DNA from 2 places in the Agrobacterium sp. rho-8.1 genome. Region 1 is predicted to be linked to the other one. Evidence: predicted binding sites of a transcription regulator. Region 1 holds the regulator's gene; the other holds the start of a gene.
The links. Region 1 encodes LexA, which represses DNA repair genes until DNA is damaged. Its sites were predicted from a motif close to TGTTCNNNNTGTGTTCNG; they were not measured.
Positions count from the first base shown of each region.

Region 2: a site for LexA is predicted at 6,323-6,340, ahead of RMR21_RS10195 (putative DNA modification/repair radical SAM protein). Genes of this name have one in related genera too.

Region 1 covers NZ_CP192788.1:1,335,290-1,342,982, reverse strand. Annotated here, with positions in the region: gene RMR21_RS06775 (LacI family transcriptional regulator) at 80-1,141, shown strand; gene eno (phosphopyruvate hydratase) at 1,193-2,467, opposite strand; gene kdsA (3-deoxy-8-phosphooctulonate synthase) at 2,691-3,539, opposite strand; gene RMR21_RS06760 (VOC family protein) at 3,539-4,411, opposite strand; gene lexA (transcriptional repressor LexA) at 4,616-5,329, shown strand; gene RMR21_RS06750 (glutathione S-transferase family protein) at 5,728-6,405, shown strand; gene RMR21_RS06745 (ComEC/Rec2 family competence protein) at 6,428-7,693, opposite strand, start outside.
Region 2 covers NZ_CP192788.1:2,038,751-2,046,443, reverse strand. Annotated here, with positions in the region: gene RMR21_RS10230 (glycosyltransferase family 2 protein) at 1-608, opposite strand, end outside; gene RMR21_RS10225 (FkbM family methyltransferase) at 993-1,712, shown strand; gene RMR21_RS10220 (glycosyltransferase family 2 protein) at 1,705-2,529, shown strand; gene RMR21_RS10215 (glycosyltransferase) at 2,526-3,554, shown strand; gene RMR21_RS10210 (glycosyltransferase) at 3,551-4,573, shown strand; gene RMR21_RS10205 (glycosyltransferase family 4 protein) at 4,557-5,615, opposite strand; gene greA (transcription elongation factor GreA) at 5,647-6,123, opposite strand; gene RMR21_RS10195 (putative DNA modification/repair radical SAM protein) at 6,346-7,578, shown strand; gene RMR21_RS10190 (UdgX family uracil-DNA binding protein) at 7,578-7,693, shown strand, end outside.

The sequences.
Region 1 (7,693 bases):
CCCTGCAAAGCGGCTATCTGCTTTGCAACACTCGAAAAGCGCTCTACCATATCACGCAGAACTGATAGTGAGTGGCGACATGGATGACAGCATAGAACCCGAGACGAACGTCCAAACACTGGCGGGTTATGAGCGCCCCACTCTCAAGACGATAGCCTATATGACCGGCCTCGGCATCACGACTGTGTCTCGTGCGCTGAAAGATGCACCTGATATCGGGGCGGAAACCAAGGAACGTGTTCGTCAGGTGGCGCGGCAGATCGGCTACCAGCCGAATCGTGCAGGCGTTCGTTTGCGCACAGGCAAGACAAATGTCATCGCCCTGGTTCTGAGCGTGGACGAAGAGCTGATGGGCTTCACCACCCAACTGGTGTTCGGCATCACCGAGGTGCTGGCCAACACGCAGTACCACTTGGTGGTCACACCTCATACGCATGCGAGGGACCCGATGGTCCCAATCCAGTATATTCTGGACACGGGCTCTGCCGATGGCGTCATCATTTCAAAAATGCAGCCGGACGATGCACGCGTCCGCTTCATGACGGAACGCAACATGCCCTTCGCAGCCCATGGCCGTACCAATATGGGTATCGATCACCCCTATCATGATTTCGATAACGAGGCCTATGTCTACGAGGCAATGAAGCGGCTGTCTCAATGTGGACGAAAGCGCATTGCCGTCTTGCTGCCTCAGAAGCAGTTTTCCTATTATGATTTCGCACGGCGTGGCTTTAAGCGTGGCCTGCACGATTTCGGCCTCTCAGAATTTCCGCTGAACGGCATCATCAGCAACGATACGCCGCTCGATCAAATCAAAGCGGTAAGCCAGGCGCTGATGAGCGCACCGGACTGTCCCGACGGTTTGGTATCGATCAGTGGCACGTCCACCATCGCCTTCATCGCTGGCGTCGAAGAGGCGGGCAAAAAGGTCGGAAGAGATATCGACGTGGTGTCCAAACAATCTGCCGATTTTCTAAACTGGCTTCGTCCCGAAATCCACACGGTGAACGAGGACATCAAGCTGGCGGGTCGGGAACTGGCCAGGGCTTTGCTCGCACGGATAGACGGGAAACCGGTCCAAGGGCTGCAAAGCCTCAGTCAGCCCGTCTGGTCCAGCCGCGCCCCCAAATTTGGCGCATGAAAAAGGCCCGGATCGCTCCGGGCCTTTCGTTTGATACGGTAGGTGAGAAGCTTAGCCGCGCAGGATCGAACGACCTGCGTAAGCGGCCTGCGGACCGAGCATTTCTTCGATGCGGATCAACTGGTTGTACTTGGCCAGACGGTCGGAGCGCGAGAGCGAGCCGGTCTTGATCTGTCCGCAGTTGGTCGCAACGGCAAGATCGGCAATCGTTGAATCTTCCGTTTCACCGGAGCGGTGAGACATGACGGCGGTGTAGCCAGCCTTGTGTGCCGTCTCAACCGCGTCGAGCGTTTCCGTCAGCGAACCGATCTGGTTGACCTTGACGAGGATGGAGTTGGCCACACCCATCTTGATACCGTCACGGAGGCGCGCGGAGTTGGTGACGAAAAGATCGTCGCCGACAAGCTGAACCTTGGAGCCGATCTTGTCCGTCAGGTATTTCCAGCCATCCCAATCGTCTTCGGCCATGCCGTCTTCGATGGAGATGATCGGATATTTGCCTGCGAGTTCGGCAAGGTAATCCGCCATGGCTTCCGGCTCGAGCGTACGGCCCTCGCCTTCCATCTCGTATTTGCCGTTCTTGAAGAACTCGGTCGAGGCGCAATCGAGTGCCAGTGCAACATCATCGCCCGGCTTGTAGCCAGCCTTTTCGACCGACTTCATGATGAAGTCGAGCGCTTCAGGCGCGCTCTTCAGGCCCGGCGCGAAGCCGCCCTCATCACCCACATTGGTGTTGAAACCCTGTGCCGACAGTTCCTTCTTCAGAACGTGGAAGATTTCCGCGCCAATACGCACGGCGTCACGGATATTTTCCGCGCCAATCGGCATGATCATGAATTCCTGGAAGTCGATCGGATTGTCGGCGTGTGCACCGCCGTTGATGATGTTCATCATCGGAACCGGCAGCAGATGCGCGTTGGGGCCGCCAACATAACGATAAAGTGGCAGGCCGGTGGTTTCGGCCGCAGCCTTGGCAACAGCCAGGGAAACGCCGAGGATGGCGTTTGCGCCCAAGCGGGACTTGTTGGGCGTGCCATCGAGCTCGATCAGGGTCTGGTCGACATGGATCTGGCTTTCAGCATCGAAACCACCCAACGCATCGAAGATTTCCGTGTTGACGGCTTCGACTGCCTTTTCGACACCCTTACCGAGATAACGCTTGCCACCGTCGCGCAATTCGACGGCCTCATGCGCACCCGTCGACGCACCCGATGGAACCGCCGCACGGCCAAACGACCCGTCTTCGAGATAGACATCGACCTCAACAGTCGGGTTGCCACGGCTGTCGAGAATTTCGCGTGCGATGATGTCGGTAATGGCTGTCATGATCTCTCCCTTTGGGACTGGAACAGGATATTCAGTTGCCTGTCTTAGAGCGCATACTAAAAACTGTGAAGCGCTTTTACGATGCGTGGCGCGATAAACAGAGCGTCGGGATGACGACTCGATTGGATTTCCTCAGTCGCTTTAGACGACCATCAAGAAATTACAATGACGGCGCCCGTTCAGGCGCCGGTAGTCCATAAAAGTCGATTGAGGCCAAAACCCGTCAGGCCGATTTCGCGATGTCGTCGAAGGCCAGAAGTTTTTCCAGAAGCTTGGGCATGTCTTTCAAATGAACCATGTTAGGGCCATCCGAGGGTGCATTGTCCGGATCTTCGTGCGTTTCGACGAACAGACCGGCAATCCCGACTGCGACGGCGGCGCGCGACAGCGTTTCCACGAATTCCCGCTGTCCACCCGTTGAGCCGCCCTGCCCGCCCGGCTGTTGAACCGAATGGGTCGCATCGAACACGACAGGCGCGCCGAGCGATGCCATGATAGGCAGGGAGCGCATGTCGGACACAAGCGTGTTGTAACCGAACGATGCGCCGCGTTCGCACAAAAGCACATTCGGGTTGCCGCTATCGTTCAACTTGGCCAGAACGTTCTTCATGTCCCAGGGCGCTAGAAACTGGCCCTTCTTGACGTTGATCACGCGGCCTGTCTTGGCGGCGGCAACTAGAAGGTCCGTTTGTCGGCTAAGGAAAGCAGGGATTTGCAGAATGTCGATGACAGGCGCGACAGTGGCGCACTGCTCTTCCGTGTGAATGTCGGACAAAACCGGGAAGCCGAATTGTTGTTTCAACTCGGAAAAGACCTCCAGTGCCTTCTCTATCCCGATGCCTCGCTGTCCCGACAGAGATGTGCGGTTAGCCTTGTCGTAGGAGGACTTGTAGACCAGACCTATCCCAAGCCTACCGCAAAGTTCGGCGAGGTTTTCCGCAATCATGAAGGCATGATCACGGCTTTCCATCTGGCAAGGGCCAGCGATCAGCGAGAAACGCTTCGTGTTGGAGAATGTGACCTGTCCGGCACCTTCGCCGACGACGACATCAAGATTGTTGCGAACGCTCATCATAACTCCTCGAAAGCAAATATCGCGCCCTGGCCGGAAGCTGGCTGAACCAGCACACGAGCGCCCTTACGCGTGTATGCAACGCCATTAGCAGCAAGCACGGCTGCTGTCACGGCGAGATCGGATACCGAAAAGACAATTGCCTCACCGTTCAAACCCGGACCGATACTTTGCGGAGGTGCGTCAAAGAAATGCTGGGCTGCCGCCGGTCTGACAAGCCGAATGCCAACGCTCGACGCCTGGACATAAAGTTCTTCCTCACCTTCACCAACGGCCGTTGCATCGAAAACCAACTCTATCAAGCGCGTGAAATTGCTTGGCTTGTCTGCGCTCAGAACGACTTGATGAATACCGGTGACGCCATTTTTGTGGCGCTCGAGGTCAGAGCGATCAGCCGGAAGTGCTGCTATGCGCTGACACGAAAAAAAGAAGACGTCACTCGCGTTGTCGCCCGCGAAGGCCAGTCGAAAGCTTGCCTGCGAGGTATTGCCATCCGGCAATGTAACGGGACGACTGAATGAAAAAGGATCTCCGCCGGATAAACCTGCCGCAATAAAATGCTCGTGATCCGAATCGGCATTCTCGCTCTTGGCAACAAGGGCAGACATTCCGTTCTGGCCACGCTGATCGCGAAAGCGTTTATCCTTTGAGACGAAGGCGCTCCCGCTCATCGCATTCATCGAATACGTACCGGCATCGCTGATTGCCAGTGGCTCCAAATAGGTTCCATCTTTCAAAAAGACACAGGCGTTCTCTGTGCCGAAGGGATGTTTGGCACTCGCAGAGACGGTAAAACCGAGTGAGGAAAGGCGTCCACGTGCGTCTTCCAAGCTCGAGACCGGCAGGACAAGATGATCGATGTCGCGACTCATTTGGAAATCCACATCCTGTTATCGGCGACAAACAACGTCCTAGCCGCATAACATTTCCTACAGGATGATTATGTGACGCGCAAAGACACACAATGACAGGAACTTTACAAAATTTTAGGGGATTGCAGAACACATATGGAACATATAGTGTTCGTTCTGTATTTGTTTCGCGAATCTTCGCCTCGAAATCCAAGGGTATTGTCCATGCTCACGCGCAAACAGCAGGAATTGCTTCTCTTCATTCATGAAAGAATGAAAGAATCAGGCGTGCCCCCCTCCTTCGATGAAATGAAGGATGCACTCGATCTCGCCTCGAAATCCGGCATTCACCGGCTGATAACAGCCTTGGAAGAACGCGGGTTCATTCGCCGGCTACCGAATCGTGCACGCGCGCTCGAAGTCATCAAGCTTCCTGAGTCCTACACTCCCCCAGCAAAGCCACCACGCGGGTTTTCACCAAGCGTGATCGAAGGTAGCCTTGGCAAGCCAAAAGCTTCGGAGCCTCCTCCGCCAGCCAATGACGTGATGTCCAACGCCGTCAGTGTTCCTGTCATGGGACGCATCGCAGCAGGCGTTCCCATCTCAGCCATTCAGAACAATACGCACGACGTCGTCGTGCCCTTGGATATGCTGGGTTCGGGCGAGCATTATGCGCTTGAGGTCAAAGGCGATTCGATGATCGAGGCAGGAATTTTTGACGGCGATACCGTCATTATTCGCGACGGAAGCACAGCAAGCCCCGGCGATATCGTCGTTGCCCTCGTGGATGATGAGGAGGCGACATTGAAGCGTTTCCGCCGCAAGGGTGCATCCATTGCATTGGAAGCTGCAAACCCGGCGTACGAGACACGTATTTTCGGACCGGATCGCGTAAAGATTCAGGGCAAGCTGGTCGGCCTCATTCGCCGTTATCACTGAGCAAATTGCAAGTTTTGGTTCGCGAAATTCTTTGGCGTTTTCTCGTAACAGCGTGGCCCCCGCTGCGCTGGTGTCATCCCAAATCGCTATCGATGATTGAACCTTGACCTCGATGGTCGCGTGATCGCGGTTTGCATCGCGTGATCCTGTCACGTCACCGCCCGTGTGTTTGGCGACTACAATGACGTTACGGGCCGCATGACGATTTGCGCCTTTGGATGTTTTTTTCAGCGATGTTTTATGATTGCCTCTGCCCCGGAATTCATGTCGAAGACACCCATTTTTCAGACTAGACCGGATTGCGCAACATCAAATAAATTGAAGTCTTTGATCTCGTAGGTCGTCTGTATCAATCATGTGACCTGCGATAACACAGTCCTGACAACAGGGGGCTTCGGATGTATGAACTTTACATAACCAACAAGAACTACTCTTCCTGGTCCTTGCGGCCCTGGGTTCTGATGCAAGAACTTGCTATTCCGTTCGAGGAAAAACTGGTGCCGTTTGGCGAGACTGTTCACGACTTCCAGTCGTTCTCGCCAACAGGCAAAGTCCCATGCCTTGTTGACGGTGATCTCACGATTTGGGAATCCGTTTCGATCATCGAATACTTGGGCGAACGGCACCCTGGTGTTTGGGCCGATCACGCGAAAGCACGCGCATGGTCCAGGTCTGCGGTTGCTGAAATGCATGCGGGCTTCTCGGCGCTGCGCAACCAGCACCCCATGAGCGTCGGCTTGCGGATCAAACCACGCCAAATCACTGGGAACCTCCAGCATGACATCTCCCGCATCGATGCTCTATGGCAGCAGGGCCTTTCTGTGTCCGGAGGTCCATTTCTTGCTGGAAAGACCTTCACGGCAGTCGATGCTTTTTTCTGCCCTGTTGCGTTTCGGTTCCAGACCTATGGAACTGGTTTGTCTGAGAAAAGTGAGACCTACAAACAATTGCTTCTGTCTCTTCCATCCATGAAGAAATGGCAAACAGCAGCACTGCAGGAGGTCTGGCGCGATGCCGGGCATGAGGCTGAAGCGCGAGCGTCTGGGGAGTGGCTGGAAGACTTGCGCACCACATAGGTGAATGGTCCCGCGCGGGCACCTATTGGCCGACAGACAGCATCTGCTGGATATGGTCAGGCAGTGCGTCATCGTAGCTCTTGCTGCGCCAATCGTAGGTGCGATGCGTCGTCCAGAGACGGCTCTGTCCCTGCATTGCAGCTTCGGCACGTGCGATGGGTTGATCCTTCCGTCCAAGCCAAAGTTCGAGGGAGCCCGTGCGTCGTAATGTATCGGCGCTGATGAGAAGGGCACCGGAGCGACACGCGGAAAACGGAGATCGGCGTGTCGTCACCACGATGCTGGCAATATCGCATGCTGTGCCTGTGAAGGCAGTATTAAACACAACGGCGATCGTGACATCCTTGTCCGATTTCGCAACGCACCACATGTCTTTACGGCATGTGAACAATCCGACGGTTGACGCGGCGGTCTCCATGTCTTGCGTGGCATTTCTTCGTTCAGCGTCCGTCAGAGGAATGAAACCCCGAGATGATGGAGCCGTGGTCTCTCCAGCGTCGTCGTCATCCGTTTGCGGCGTGTCCAGAATCTTCGCTCCCACATGCTGAGCTGGCAGCGGCAGTGCTTTTTCCCACTGCTCATAAACGAAACCGGAGCCGCGCTGTTTCGTGGTTGCAACTGCATCTTTTGACAGCAGAGCGACGAGAGAGCCATCTTCGTAAATCAAAACATCCGGCTTGCTGCGCCATTGCTCTGTCACAAGCATCGTCAGCCCAGCGAATATGAAGGGAATCCCGATCAGAGCAAGCCGTGTCCGCAGCAGTGCAATCAGCATGAAGCCGGTCGTCGATACCGCGAGAAACCATCCGTTCTGGCGTCCAATCGTTGTGTCGCCACCCCAGCTCGATACTTCCTTGGCTATCTTGATGACCATCGCCATGCCGTAACCCATGACCTTGAGAAAGGGCCCATCCAGTCCGAACGGCATCAACAGCATGCCGACCAGCCCAAACGGCATGACGATGAGCGACATGATCGGCATGGCGGCAAGGTTTGCGGCCAAACCATAGGCGGTGATCCGGTGAAAATGTTCGATGGAATAGATGGCGGTCGAGATGCCACCGATCAGTGACGTGATGACGACACCACCGATGATGGTTGCCGCTTTGGAGCCCAGTGACAACCACCACGGCGGACGCGCCATTGTCAATCGTTCTCGGTCCCCGCGCCATCTGCTCCAGGCGGCATAACCGGAAACCAGCGCAAGTGTTGCGGCGAAGGACATCTGGAAGCTTGGGCCCATCACCTCATGCGGTGATATCAGGATGATGACGATCGCCGACAGCGC
Region 2 (7,693 bases), 700 kb from region 1:
TTGCGCGGGCCGCCCTTGATACTCACGCCACGCTTCTCGATTGTTAGATCGTAGCCCTCCACATCCAAATGGTCCGAAATCTGCCATGGTTGGGCGTCAGGGTTGTAATCGCCGGCAGCAAGATCGCTGTACATATCCAGCATTGGCGCAGCCAGACGTTTGTCGCCCGCAGCTTCCAATGCTTTTATCAAATCGGAAATTGAGTGGGTCTCGCTGTCTGCGAAGATCAGAAACTCATCGGAATCGACGTTTACGTACCATTTGTCTTTGCCATAAATGTCGAATAGTTGCTCACGCCATTGCCGTCCGCGTCTCGCTTCAGAGTAGCGAATTGGCGACGTCCAGAGGTCGACATCGGGTTGGTCCAGCAGGAATTCCCGGGTGCCATCGGTGGAAGCGTCATCCACAACGATGAAGCGAGATACTCCGAGCGACCTGTAGTGATCGAGGAACTTGGAAATCAAATGAATGTCGTTGTGGCATATGACGACGACATCACAGCCACTGTCGCTCAGACGGGTGCTTTGCTTTGCCAGATCCATTGGCACCTTTTGACGAGATCTTTTTTCTCTGGCAGCAATTCGCCAGGTTTCGTATGTCGTTTTCAACGTGTCGACAAAGCTTCGGGCGGGAATTTCAGTAAGTTTTGGAAAGTATGGCATTCGATGATCTCGGAAGGAAAGAGCGAACGGCGTCATTTGCTATCCGCTGTTTCGCCTGTAAACCAGACGTTCTATCCGGTCGCATTTGATGATGTTGTGTTAAATCTCGCTGCGCAACATTTTTGCAAAAAACATTAGGCCGATGAGGCCCGAAGTTCTGCGAGAGAGGTTTCTTCACCGAATTTCGCTCACTTTTTACCAGCGTTTAGCACAAAAGCGGAATTTTACGTAACAAAACCTTTGCTTGGTGGCGCAGTGTGGGTAATTGATGTCGCAGATTTACGGGACAAATGGGCCTCCCGAGATGATACTCACGTTCTAGGTGTCTTTGTGAAGAAAATTTTACGGTCTGCCAAGAGGCGTTTCCTCGAATTGGTCAATGCAAAATCCATAACCGTAGAAGGCCTGAAAATTGTCATTGAAAAGGGTGTGATACCCGAAAATGTCCGGCAGGAACTTCTTCGAGACAAATACGAAGATACCGAGCGAAACCTCCTGCTGACTTTTCTGAAGCCTGGTATGCGCGTGCTGGAGATTGGTACCGGCATCGGCTTCATTAGCTTACTGGCTGCACGGATCGTGGGCGACCAAAATGTCTTCTGCTACGAGGCGAATGCATCTTTGGAAGCCATCATTCGCAAGAACCATGTGCTCAATGCATTGACGCCATCACTGACAATGCGGGCTGTCACGACGGATGGCCAGGACGTGGTCTTTTATCAAAGCGATAACGTGATCTCCTCGAGTGTCTACGACAGACAGCGCAACGACCGCAAAACGGTGGTTAAAAGTGTCGCGTTTCATGCTATTCTGGAGGAAATTGATCCAGATGTTCTCGTCATGGATGTCGAGGGCGCAGAAATCGATTTGCTCGCTTTGCCTTCTCTTAAAAATATTCGCCATATCATCGTAGAGCTTCATCCTCACATCGTTGGACAGGAGCAGATCGACGCTCTATTGGTTCATCTCAAGCAAAATTGTAATTATTCCGTCGTCGCACGGGATAGAAAAACTGTCTATCTTCAATCCATTGTTGCCCGCGATGCATGAAAAACTCGATCTCTCCGCCTTCATCATCTGCCTGAATGAAGAGGCTTATCTCGGTAACTGCATCGAGAGCCTTGAGGAATGCGCTGAGATCGTGATTGTCGATTCCGGTTCGACGGATGGGACGCAGGCGCTCGTGCAGTCCTACATCGATAAGGGTTGGCCTATCAGGTTCATGTTCGAGCCTTGGCGCGGATATGCGGGACAGAAGCAGTTCGCGTTGGAGCAGTGCACACAGCCCTGGTGCCTCAACATCGATGCGGATGAACGGCTGGATGGTGCGTTGCGCGCGGCGCTGCCGGATTTGTTGTCGGCATCGGACACAATTGTCGGCTGGAGAGTGGCCCGCAGGCCTTACCTCATCGGGTACGGCTATTCGCCGGTCAATGTGCGTGAGCGCAAGAACCTTCGGCTCATCCGCTCAGGCAAAGGTTCATATGATCTTACCCAGAAAGTGCACGAGGGGATTGTGCCGAGGGGGATGGTGCAGGCAGCGGACAAGGGAAGCCTGCTCCATTATCGTCCCCTCATCATTGACGAGCAGGTGCTGAAGGAAAACAAATATTCGACCCTGAAAGCCGACCAGCAGTTTGCCGAAGGGCGAGATGCCCATCTTTCAGATCTTCTGTTTTCTCCGATGCTGTATTTCCTTCGCCTGTATTTTCACAATGGTCTGTGGCGCTGCGGCGTGCCCGGCTTCATCGAAGCGGCAACGGGCGGCGTCTACGCGTTTCTGACGCAGGCAAAAATTTATCAGCGTCACGCGCTGAAGCGACGGCCCAATGTCGATGATATGGAGCGGACGAGGAATACAAAATGAAAGTCCTGCACATTCATTTCGGAAAAGACGGAGGTGCGGAACGCTTTTTTGTGAATCTCGTCGGTGCGTTGGGCGAGCAGGGAGTGGAGCAGCGTGTTCTGATCCGCCCCGGCAGGAGTTGGAAGACGGCAATCGCAAACACCGCGATTGTTTACGAAGGCGTGTTCAGGCGCATTTCGCTGTCGCGGTTCCTGTTATCATGGCGTCTCAAGCGCATCCTCAAAGAATTCAAACCAGACGTGATCATGACATGGCAATTGCGTGCCAGCCGCTTCATGCCGAACGTCAAAACAGCCCTTCGAATCTCCCGGCTTGGGGATTACCCGGAACATCTGGATTACTATCGGAACTCCGAAGTTCTTGTTTGCATCACACCTGATATGGCCGATCGTGTGAGGCGCATGGGCTGGACGCGCCGCATCGAGGTTATTCCCAATTTCAGCAATGCGGCACCCGTTGCTCCGATCGCCCGGAGTGCGCTGGATACGCCACAGAATGCTTTCGTCGTCGTGGCCATGGGTCGTTTCGTAAAGCGCAAGGGCTTCGCGCATCTCATCCGCGCCATCAAAGACATAGACGGTGCCTATCTCTGGCTTTTGGGAGACGGGCCCGAGCGCGAGGAACTGATCAAACTGATTGATGAGCTTGGTCTGCATGAGCGTATCAAGCTACCGGGTTGGAAGACCGACGCCTACGCCTATCTCAATGCTGCAGATGTTTTTGCGATCACATCTTTGCATGAGCCGCTCGGGAATGTCTGTTTTGAAGGATGGGGTGCGGGCAAGCCGACGGTGGCGTTTCGTGCCGAAGGTCCATCTTTCGTCATGACGGACGAAGTCGATGCCTTGATGGTGGATTGTGGAGATGAAGAGGGTCTGCGCATTGCCATCAGCCGGCTGAGGGATGACCAGGACCTTCGTGCCAAGCTTGTCGAAGGTGGATATGCAACAACACGCAGCCGGTTCTCCAAGCAGGCCATCACAGCCTCCTATATGCAACTGTTTGAAGAGGCGGCAAACAAGTGAGAGTCTGCCATTTTCATTTCGGTAAAGATGGTGGCGCGGAGCGCTTCTTCGTCCACCTCGTTAATGCGTTGGCAAAACGTGGCGTCGAGCAGAGTTGCGTCATTCGCAAAAATCGGGTCTGGCGCAAAGATATCGAGACAGTGGCGCGTATTACGCAGAGCAATTTCCGTAATCTCTCATTGGATCGAATCCTGCTTCCCCTCAAAGTTCGCGCCATGGCGCAGACGTCCAAACCGGATGCGCTCATGGCGTGGGCACCGCGGGCCAGCGAATTGATGCCGAACTATAGAGGCTGCATCAAACTTTCGCGCCTCGGCGACTACCCACCCAAGCTGGATTATTTCAAGAATTCGGACATCCTCGTCTGCAACACGCCCGGCATTGGCGAGCATGTTCGGGCGTTGGGGTGGACGCGCGGTGTGGAAATAATCTCCAATTTCACCGACACGCAGGTCGTCGCGCCGGTGTCGCGCGCTGCTCTCGATACCCCTGAGGGAGCACCGGTGGTGATGAGCATGGGGCGCTTCGTGAAGCGCAAGGGGTTTCACACGCTGATCGATGCGGTCGCTGCCCTGCCGGGTGTCTATCTTTGGCTGGCGGGTGATGGCGAGGAGCGGGAACGTCTGGAAGCGCAGGTCGATACGCGCGGTATGCGTCAGCGCGTTCGCTTTCTCGGTTGGCAGGATGATGCACGCCCCTACGTGTCGGGCGCCGACATCTTCGTCATGCCCTCCAGCCACGAGCCGCTGGGTAACGTTATTCTAGAGGCCTGGGCACAGAAAAAGCCGGTTGTATCCTCCAAATCCGAGGGGCCGCTTTGGTTCATGCAGGATGGTCGAAACGGCCTGCTGGCGGAAATCGATGACGACACGAGTTTTGCGTCAGCCATCAGCAATCTTTTGAATGACAAGTTGCTGTCGCAACAGGTTGTCGATGGCGGCCACGAGACTTTGATGAACCAGTTTTCAGAGGAGGCTGTGGCTTCGTCTTATATCGAGCTCTTCAAGCGGAAGCCTTGATCGTATCATAGAGATGTCCGATCCGTTCGGCTTCACCGTCAATCGTGAAGTGTTCGCCCACATGTTGACGCGCAGCGATGGACGCCTTCGTCAATTTGGCGTCGTAGTTCAACCAGCGCGATGTGGTTTCGATCATCACGTCCAACTGGTCTCTAGCGATAACCTCGCCTGTTTCAGGCGTGATGAGTTCTGGAAAGGCACCTACATCGGTTGCAATGACCGGCACGCCTGTGGCCATGGCTTCCAGCGGTGTCAGGCCAAAACCTTCCCAACGTTGGGGGGCGATAAAGAGGTCGAGAGCGCGATACCAATCATTGATATTGGTGTGTTCTCCAACAAACAAAATACGGTCTGAGAGGCCTGCGGCGCGGACCTTCTCTTTCATACCGTTTTCAAACTCCACATGTGGTCCGGTTGCGCGTCCGGCGATGATCGCTGACCAAACGGGCATTTGCGGCAGGATTTGAATCATCGTGTCGACAAAAAGATCAGTCCCTTTTTGATGACGCACCCTGCCAAAGCAGCCGATATATTTTTGGGTGCTACCCAGGCCAAGAGCTTGTCTCGCCACTGCTTTGTCGACGGGGGGTGAGAAGCGTTCGGTGTCGATACCATGCATGACCACAGTGCAGGGAACGTCGAGATACGAAGCTGTCTTGTTGCTCGTCGCGATCACCGCATCCATCCGCGACACCAGGAATTTCGTCCAGCCGCTGTGCTTGCGTTGAGATGCAGACGTGAAAACCAGCTTCACCTTCATGCGCAAGATGTCGCGCATGATAATGCCTGGAAGCATCTCGATATTTCGCCGCGCATGCCAGATGCGTGGCTTTTGATCCGGACCCCTTTGCCAAAGCTGCCACAAATCGCGAAAGCGAACACGTGGCAGGCTGTTGGGCAGGCCCGGCCCGATGGCCACCACTTTCTGCCCCTTTCTGTTTTGCACGGGCACAAGCTGGATGATGGTGGATGTTACGCCGGATAGCCTGCGCTTGAAATTCGGCGCAAGCACCCGGGCGTCCGCCAAGTCGACATGGGGCAAAATCGGGATCTCGTTGAGAAAGGAGCTTGGATCAGCCCCAGTTGATGGAGAGGATTTCATAGCCGCGCGAACCGCCGGGTGCGTTCACCTCAATGCTGTCGCCAACTTCCTTGCCGATCAGCGCACGCGCGATGGGGGAGGAAATGGAAATACGGCCCTGTTTGACGTCCGCTTCCTGATCGCCGACGATCTGGTAAGTCTTCTGCTCGTTGGAATCTTCATCCACAAGTTTAATGGTCGCGCCAAACTTGATAGTCGTGCCGGACATTTTCGACAGGTCGATAACCTCGGCGCGTGCCGTCAGGTCTTCAAGTTCTGCAACACGGCCTTCATTGTGGCTCTGTGCTTCCTTGGCAGCGTGATATTCTGCGTTTTCCGAGAGGTCGCCATGGGCACGTGCTTCGGCAATAGCCTCGATAATGCGGGGGCGCTCTTCCTGCTGACGAAAGCGCAGTTCTTCCTGCAACTTGACGAAACCACCCTGAGTCATTGGTACTTTTTCTACCATTTTTTCTTCCTTCGCATTCAAGCTGCGATACCCGCAGATACAAAAAGAAACAGGTTCCGGAGCAAAACTACGGAACCATGTCAAAATCACAATTTCCGATACTATATCAGAACACGGGAGTGAAAGGCCAGCACATTTGAAGGTTTTAACTTCTCGTAAATTCACCGGGATTTCATATCACGTCGTTGACTCATATATTCAGAACATATAGTGAACATATGTATGAAAAAGTCAATAAAAGAGCGTTTAGCAGTTTTATCCGACGCGGCTAAGTATGATGCGTCCTGCGCTTCGAGCGGCACGACAAAGCGTAACTCGTCCGCGTCGGGAGGGTTGGGGTCGACTGAGGGCTCTGGTATTTGTCATGCCTATGCACCGGATGGCCGCTGTATTTCGCTACTGAAAATACTGCTGACCAATTTCTGCATTTACGACTGTGCCTATTGCATCAACCGCTCCTCCAGCAATGTGGAGCGGGCGCGTTTTACGGTGGAGGAGGTGGTGTGGCTGACGTTGGAATTTTACCGGCGCAACTACATAGAAGGATTGTTTCTGTCGTCAGGCATCATCCGCTCGTCTGATCACACGATGGAGGAACTGGTGCGTGTAGCGCGTGAATTGCGGGTGACCCATGGATTCCGCGGCTATATTCATCTCAAATCCATTCCCGAGGCATCGGCGCGTCTGGTGGAAGAGGCGGGCCTTTACGCCGACCGTCTCTCGATCAACATAGAGTTGCCGACAGATAGCGGTATCGGGCAGTTTGCGCCGGAAAAGCAGCCAATCAATATCCGCAAATCCATGGCAGACATTCGCCTGAAGATCGAAGAAGCGGGCGAACCGACGTTGCAAACGAAGCGCGTGAGGAAATTTGCGCCCGCGGGCCAGAGTACCCAGATGATCGTCGGGGCCGATGGGGCTAACGATACGACAATCCTGTCCACCAGCGCCCGTCTTTACGGCAGCTATGGTCTACGCCGCGTCTATTATTCCGCTTTCAGCCCGATTCCTGATTCGTCCAAAAATCTGCCCTTGATCAAACCGCCTTTGATGCGGGAACACCGGCTGTACCAGGCCGATTGGCTCTATCGATTCTATGGCTTCGATATCGATGAAATCGCGTCCACCCAGAAAGATGGCATGCTGGATCTCGATATTGATCCCAAGCTTGCCTGGGCGTTGGCGAACCGGCAGCAATTTCCTGTCGATGTGAACTCGGCTGACCGGGAAATGCTGTTGCGGGTGCCGGGTTTTGGTACCAAGACAGTCAAATCCATTCTGTCGTCGCGCCGTTTTAGGCAGTTGCGACTGGAAGATATCGCGCGCTTCGGAGTGTCGTTGAAAAAGGTGAAGGCCTTCGTTGTTGCAGGCGGATGGACACCGGGCAAGTTGACGGAGCGTCCTGATCTGCGTGCCATGTTTGCACCGCAGCCCGAACAATTGTCTCTGCTGTAATGTTCAGGGTTTCGCTGGAAGGGCGGGGAGATTTTACCGAGTGGCGGGATGCGGCGCGGAACTTCCTGTCTGCCAATGTTGCTCCGCATGAGATCGAATGGCGGTTTCAAGGCGA